DNA from 2 places in the Streptomyces sp. SID5464 genome. Region 2 is predicted to be linked to the other one. Evidence: riboswitches for the same ligand, from Rfam matches in the RefSeq annotation. Region 2 holds a riboswitch; the other holds the start of a gene.
The links. Region 2 has a riboswitch for S-adenosylmethionine ahead of thrC (threonine synthase). Riboswitches for the same ligand answer to the same signal wherever they lie in the genome.
Positions count from the first base shown of each region.

Region 1 (3,786 bases), on a different contig from region 2:
CCGGCCGCGCAACGCCCCGACGCGCACCGCCTTCGGTGTCGCGTGGGTCACCGGCTACATGATCATGCTGATCGGCGGTGGCAACGACATCGTCGCCACCCACTTCCACCTGTCGATCAACGCGGTCACCTGGTTCGTCCGGATCGGGTTCTTCGCCGGGCCGGCCATCGCGTTCATCATCACCAAGCGCATCTGCCTCGGCCTCCAGCGCCGGGACAAGGAGAAGGTGCTGCACGGCCGCGAGTCGGGCATCATCAAGCGCCTGCCGCACGGTGAGTTCATCGAGGTGCACGAGCCGCTCAGCCAGGAGCAGATGTACACGCTCACGGCACACGAGCAGTACCAGCCGGTCGAGATCGGTCCGACGGTGGACGAGAACGGTGTCGAGCGCAAGGTGAAGGGCTCCGAGAAGCTCCGCGCCAAGCTCAGCGAGTCCTACTACGGCGAGGGAGCACAGATCCCGAAGCCGACCGTCGAGGAGTACCGGGAGATCACGAGCGGCCACGGCCACCACTGATCACTGCTTCGCCACGCCACGCGAAGGGCCCCGTCCGGTGTTCGGACGGGGCCCTTCGCCGTGTCCCGTGGCTGGATAGGGTGGACCTCGTTGAGACTCTCGTCCCGTAGTGCGGGACGCCTGACCCTGGAGCGGCTTATGAGCGCTGTGACCCCCGCTGGAGGCGACACCGCGGCGGGCCGCTCCTGGCCCCTGCTGTTGAACGGTCTGCTGGACCGCCGGGACCTGACCGCCGACGACACCGCGTGGGCGATGGACCTGATCATGCGCGGCGAGGCGACGGACGCCCAGATCGCCGGACTCGTGGTGGCGCTGCGGGCCAAGGGCGAGACCGTCGAGGAGATCGCCGGATTCGTCCGTGCCATGTACGAGCACGCCAACGTGATCGAGGTGCCGGGCCCGGCCGTCGACATCGTCGGCACGGGCGGCGACGGGGCGAAGACCGTCAACATCTCCACGATGTCGGCGATCGTCATCGCCGGCACCGGTGCGAAGGTCGTCAAGCACGGCAACCGCGCGGCGTCGTCGGCGTCCGGGGCGTCGGACGTGCTGGAGAAGCTCGGCGTCAATCTGGAGCTGCCGACGCACCGGGTGGCCCAGGTCGCCGAGGAGGCCGGGATCACCTTCTGCTTCGCGGCGAAGTTCCACCCGGCGATGCGCCACGCGGGCGCGGCACGCGGCCAGTTGGGCATCCGGACGATCTTCAACGTCCTCGGTCCGCTGACCAACCCCGCGAAGGTGCGGGCCCAGGCCGTCGGTGTCGCGGACCCGCGCATGGCACCGATCGTCGCGGGCGTCTTCGCCGAGCGCGGCCACTCGTCCCTGGTCTTCCGGGGTGACGACGGCCTCGACGAACTGACCACCACCGCCACGTCCAGAGTGTGGGTCGTCCGCGACGGCAAGGTGACCGAGGAGGCCTTCGACCCGCGCGACGTGGGCCTCGAACTCGTCCCCGTGGAGGCCCTGCGCGGGGCGGACGCCTCCTACAACGCGGAGGTCGCCCGCCGTCTGCTGGACGGCGAGACGGGCCCGGTCCGCGACGCGGTCCTGCTGAACTCGGCGGCGGCCCTGGTGGCCCTCGAACCCGGCCCGGGGACGCTCGCCGAGCAGATCCGCGCCGGCATGGCGAAGGCGGCCGCATCGATCGACTCCGGGGCCGCCAAGCGGACCCTGGAGCGGTGGGTGGCGGCGAGCAACGCGTAGCGCGGGGTGTCCCGCAATCCGGACGCGGGTTGCGGGACCTCGATCATTCCCGTACGTTCCTGCACAGGTCATGAGTGACAGTCATGAGGCCCCGGCCGACTGTCCGGCAACCCTCCGTCCGTGGCGGGGTGCCCCGGGTGAAGACCAGGCCGTAGGCAGCGAGGTCTACGGCAAGCGCGGACCCCTCACGAAACCAGGGGTCCTGGTCGTCGAGGAGTCTTCCGTGAGCAAGCGAATGCGCTAGGGCCGCAGAGCCCCGCCTCCGCACACCCTCTTTCTCTCCACCCCAGGTCTCTCACGGGAGTCAGCCATGTCCGTCTCCACCGTTGCCACCGCCCCGTCCATTTGTGCACCGCTGCCCGTTCTGGGACGGGATGTCACCGTTCCGCTCGTGACCGGCGGCGAGGTCACCTACGCCGCGCTCGACTACGCCGCCAGCGCCCCCGCGCTCCAGCGGGTCTGGGACGACGTCGCCGCCTACGCGCCGTACTACGGCAGCGTCCACCGCGGCGCCGGGTACCTCTCCCAGCTGTCGACCGACCTGTTCGAGAACGCCCGCCGGACGGTCGCGGAGTTCCTCGGCTGCCGGGACGACGACCAGGTCGTCTTCACCCGGTCCACCACCGACTCCCTCAACCTCCTCGCCGCCGCGCTCCCGGCCGGCTGCCAGGTCTTCGTCTTCGAGACCGAGCACCACGCCTCCCTGCTGCCCTGGCGCGACGCCCGCGTCACGTACCTCGACGCCCCGCGCAGCCCCCGCCAGGCCGTCGAGACCCTTAAGCGGGCCCTCGCCGACCGCGAGCCCCACGGGCCGGCCCTCGTCTGCGTCACCGGCGCCTCGAACGTCACCGGCGAGCTGTGGCCCGTTCGGGAACTCGCGGCGGCAGCGCACGCCCACGGCGCCCGGATCGTGCTCGACGCCGCCCAGCTGGCCCCGCACCACCCCGTGTCCGCCCGGGACCTCGACGTCGACTGGGTCGCCTTCTCCGGGCACAAGCTGTACGCGCCCTTCGGCTCCGGCGTGCTGGCCGGGCGGGCCGACTGGCTGCGCGAGGCCGACCCGTACCTCGCGGGCGGCGGCGCCAGCCGCAAGGTCACCCGGCGCACGGACGGGGGAGTGGACGTCGAGTGGCACGAGAGCGCCGCCCGTCACGAGGCCGGATCGCCCAACGTCATCGGCGCCTACGCCGTGGCCTCCGCCTGCAAGGCGCTGACGGAGGCGGGCTTCGACACCCTCGTCGCCCGCGAGCAGTACCTGGTGGGGAAGGTGCGGGACGGGCTCGCCGACGTCCCTCAGGTGCGGTTCCTGTCCCTGTTCGGGGACGACGCCCCGCGCGTCGGTGTGCTCTCCTTCGTCGTCGAGGGCTGGAACAGCTCGCACTTCGCCGCCGCGCTCTCCGCCGAGTACGGCATCGGCGTGCGGGACGGGCTGTTCTGCGCCCATCCGCTGGTGCGCACGCTGCTCGGCAACGACCCGCAGACGCAGGGCGAGTGCGGTTCACCGGAGGCGGCTCCCGGCGAGAAGTCCCTCAACGCCATCCGCGTGAGCTTCGGTGCGGGCACGCCGGACGAGCACGTGGAGCGGTTCGTGCGGGCCGTGAAGGAGCTCGTGACGGACGGGGCGCGGTGGAACTACCGCACGGAGGACGGGCGTTGCGTGCCGGACAGGTCCGCCTGAACGGCCTGGGAGGCCTCGGAGACCACGGGTAGCCGCGTACCGAGGACGATCATCCGCAGGGCGCGTTCCGTGGCGTCGGTGAGCAGTTCGCTCGCGCGGAGCAGCGCCTCGGCCAGCTCCATCGGGGCGGGCAGGATGCCGTGGCAGGCATCCACGCCCGGCACCTGGTGCGCGCCCTCGCCGAGCGTGCCGGCCAGGGCCAGGACCGGGCGGCCGTGGAGCTTGGCCCGGCGGGCCACCTCGGCGGGCACCTTGCCGCGCGGCGTCTGGTGGTCCAGGGCGCCCTCGGCGGTGACGACCAGATCGGCGCGGGCCAGCCGGGCGTCCAGGTCGAGGTGGTCCAGCAGCACGTCGAAGCGGGGGAGGAGGCGGGCGCCGAGGGCGGCGA
Region 1 is NZ_WWIQ01000034.1:6,476-10,261, forward strand. Features, by position in the region: gene GTY47_RS19530 (cytochrome bc complex cytochrome b subunit) at 1-517, shown strand, start outside; gene trpD (anthranilate phosphoribosyltransferase) at 656-1,720, shown strand; SAM riboswitch class IV at 1,787-1,903, shown strand; gene GTY47_RS19540 (aminotransferase class V-fold PLP-dependent enzyme) at 2,031-3,398, shown strand; gene GTY47_RS19545 (glycerate kinase) at 3,353-3,786, opposite strand, start outside.
Region 1: it holds a riboswitch for S-adenosylmethionine, as region 2 does, so the genes downstream of both, GTY47_RS19540 (aminotransferase class V-fold PLP-dependent enzyme) here and thrC (threonine synthase) in region 2, are expected to answer to the same signal.

Region 2 (3,786 bases):
CCCCCGAGCAGGCCGAAGGGCCCGCACCCCGGGGGGTGCGGGCCCTTCAGAGAAGACCGGTCGCTTGCGCTTGGTCGTGGTGCGCGTTCAGGCAGAGACGCGAACCATGTCGGCCTGCGGCCCCTTCTGGCCCTGCGAGATCTCGAACTCGACCCGCTGGCCCTCTTCCAGGGTGCGGTAGCCGTCCATCTGGATCGCACTGTAGTGGACGAAAACATCCGCACCACCGTCGACCGCGATGAAGCCGTACCCCTTCTCCGCGTTGAACCACTTGACGGTGCCCTGAGCCATGCCTAACTCCCCTATTACTGGCCCTTGCACAGATCCACACTTCGCGGACCCGGGTCAGACCTCACCCCCCACGGTTGGGGGCGTGCGCCGGAACGCGTCGACCGCGGCTGAATGTATCTGTCCAACTGCCGTCTGCAACAGGTCAATCGGACGAGAATTCTGGACGCGCAGGGTCCGGAATGTGGGGAGAATTCGCCTGAATTCAGGGCAAGTCGGGCCACACAAAAGGAACAAAAGCCGCGAAAGACGCACACACTTTGGCTACATCTTGTCGGGCGTGCGGCAGGAATTCAGGGCTCCCGATCAGGGGATCGGCGCCGTGTTCCCCAACTGTACCGCGCTCAATCACACAGAATTGCCCCCTCCGCTTCTCTCACGGAGGGGGCAATTCGCTGAACTCTCAGTAACCGCCGTTACCGAAGGTAACAATCAAGCCGGTCGACCGGTTCAGCCACCGGCGACGGCGGGGATGATCGACACACCGGCGCCGTCCGGAGTCGCCGTCTCCAGACCCTGCTCGAACCGCACGTCGTCGTCGTTGACGTACACGTTGACGAACCGGCGCAGCTTGCCCTGGTCGTCCAGCACCCGGGCGGCGATCCCGGTGTGGTTCTTCTCCAGGTCGGCGATGACCTCGCCGAGGGTCGCCCCCTCGGCGGCGACCTCGGCCTGGCCGCCGGTGTAGGTACGCAGGATGGTGGGGATGCGAACGGTGACGCTCATCGGGATGTGACCTCCGGTTTCGATTGAGCTACGGCTGGGGGCGCGCCCCCAGGGGCGCGGGGCCGGGTCGATGTGCGGCTGCGCCGCGTGGGCGCGACCAGCCCCCACCGGCCCGCAGCGAACGATGGTCAGACCAGACCGGCTTCCCGGAACGACTCCAGGTTGGGCCGAATGGTCGCGGTGAGCCCGGTCCCGGCCACCGCATCCAGCGTCTTGAGACCATCCCCGGTGTTGAGAACGACGGTGGTCTTGGCGGGGTCGAGCACCCCGTTCTCGATCAGCTTCCTGGTCACGCCCACGGTCACCCCACCCGCGGTCTCCGCGAAGACACCCTCGGTCCGGGCGAGCAGCTTGATCGCGTCAACGACCTGCTCGTCCGTCACGTCCTCCACGAAACCGCCCGTCCGCCGGGCGATGTCCAGCACGTACGGCCCGTCCGCCGGGTTGCCGATCGCCAGCGACTTGGCGATCGTGTCCGGCTTCTGCGGGCGTACGACGTCGTGCCCGGCCTTGAACGCCGTCGACACCGGCGAGCAGCCCTCGGCCTGCGCGCCGAAGATCTTGTACGGCTTGTCCTCGACCAGCCCGAGCTTGATCAGCTCCTGCAGACCCTTGTCGATCTTCGTCAGCTGCGAGCCGGAGGCGATCGGCACCACGATCTGGTCGGGCAGCTGCCAGCCCAGCTGCTCGCAGATCTCGTACGCCAGGGTCTTGGAGCCCTCGGCGTAGTACGGCCGCAGGTTGACGTTGACGAAGCCCCAGCCCTCGCCGGCCGGGTCGCCGATCAGCTCGGAGCAGAAGCGGTTCACGTCGTCGTAGTTGCCCTGGATGCCGACGAGCTCACCGCCGTAGACCGCGGCCATGACGACCTTGCCCTGCTCCAGGTCGTGCGGGATGAACACGCAGGAGCGGAAGCCGGCGCGGGCCGCCGCGGCACCCACGGCGCCGGCGAGGTTGCCGGTGGAGGAGCAGGACAGCGTGGTGAAGCCGAAGGCGCGGGCGGCCTCCAGGGCCTGGGCGACGACCCGGTCCTTGAAGGAGTGCGTCGGGTTGCCGGAGTCGTCCTTGACGAAGAGCTTGCCGGCGTCGACCCCCAGCTCGCGCGCGAGGTTGTCGGCCTTGACGAGCTTGGTCCAGCCCGGGTTGATGTTCGGCTTGGTCGCCACGTCGGCCGGGACCGGCAGCAGCGGGGCGTAGCGCCAGATGTTCGCGGGTCCCGCTTCGATCCGCTTGCGGAGTTCCTCGGTGTCGTAGGCCGAGAAGTCGTAGGCGATCTCCAGCGGGCCGAAACACTCCTCGCACGCGAAGACCGGGCCGAGGGGTACGCGGTGGCCGCACTCGCGGCAGCTCAGGGCGGCGGCGGGGCCGAGGTCTACGGTGGAGTCAGTGGTGCTTGCAACAGTCTGCACAGCCATGTGAGGCGAGGCCCTTTCTCCTCATCTTCCTCACGACGCATCTCGCCGTGAGACGGATTTGGCACCTTCCCGAGCCGGGAGCCTCGCGGAGCGGTCGACAGTGACCTACGAGTATCGGCTGGAGGGTTGCCGGGGCTTCATCGGGCCGTTTCCCTCTGCCCCTCTGGATGAGCTGTATGTGGTTGTAAACGACGGCTGACCCCGGACATGCGATGGTCATCCGCGTTGTTCAAGACTGTAACCGACGACCAGGACAGTTGAGATAGTCGTCCGAACCGCGAGATGGGTCACAGTCCGTCCCGCCGAGAGTACGCAGAGGAGCCGCCACGGTGCTGGAAGAAGTCGAGCGCTGGCTGAGCACCCGTTCCTGGTCAGCGACCGATCGCCCGCTCCACCAGATCCTGGCCGCCAAGCAGCGCTCGGGCCAGACGGTGAGTGTGGTGCTGCCCGCGCTCAACGAGGAGGAGACGGTCGGTGACATCGCCGCCGTCATCCGTCACGACCTGATGCGGCAGGTGCCGCTCGTCGACGAGCTCGTCGTCGTCGACTCGGGCTCGACCGACCGTACGTCGGAGGTGGCCGCCGCCGCGGGCGCGACGGTGGTGCACCGCGACGAGATCCTCCCGGGGATCCCGGCCGTGCCCGGCAAGGGCGAGGTGCTGTGGCGGTCGCTGCTCGTCACCCGCGGGGACATCGTCTGCTTCGTCGACGCGGACCTGAGGGACTTCTCGTCCGACTTCGTCTCCGGGATCGTGGGCCCGCTGCTCACCGACCCCGACATCGCCCTGGTGAAGGGCATGTACGACCGTCCGCTCGGCGGTGCGGCCGGGCAGGGCGGCCGGGTCACGGAGCTGATGGCCCGCCCGCTGCTGAACATGCACTGGCCGCAGCTGGCCGGCTTCGTGCAGCCGCTGGGCGGCGAGTACGCGGCCCGCCGCTCGCTGCTGGAGCAGCTGCCGTTCCCCGTCGGGTACGGCGTCGAGCTCGGGATGCTGGTCGACGCGCTGCACCTGGTGGGCCTGGACGCCCTCGCCCAGGTGGACGTCGGGGTGCGCAAGCACCGGCACCAGGACGGGCAGGCGCTGGGCCGGATGGCCGCCGCGATCTACCGCACGGCCCAGCTGCGGCTGGCCCGCGGGCATCTGATCCGGCCGTCCCTGACGCAGTTCGAGCGGGGCGGCGACGGCTTCGAGCCGCGGACGTACTCCGTGGACACCGAGGAGCGTCCGCCGATGGTGGAGATCGCCGAGTACCAGGCGCGTAGGGCGGCCTGACCGGGGTCGTTTTCGGCCGGGTGGGGCAGGGCCGTACGTTTGAGCGTTTCCGGGCCGGGCTAGGTTGAGGCGTATGGCTTCGA
Region 2 is NZ_WWIQ01000010.1:379,761-383,546, forward strand. Features, by position in the region: gene GTY47_RS11760 (cold-shock protein) at 88-291, opposite strand; gene GTY47_RS11765 (ubiquitin-like small modifier protein 1) at 739-1,014, opposite strand; gene thrC (threonine synthase) at 1,143-2,429, opposite strand; SAM riboswitch class I at 2,448-2,603, opposite strand; gene GTY47_RS11775 (glucosyl-3-phosphoglycerate synthase) at 2,759-3,703, shown strand; gene GTY47_RS11780 (trehalose-6-phosphate synthase) at 3,777-3,786, shown strand, end outside.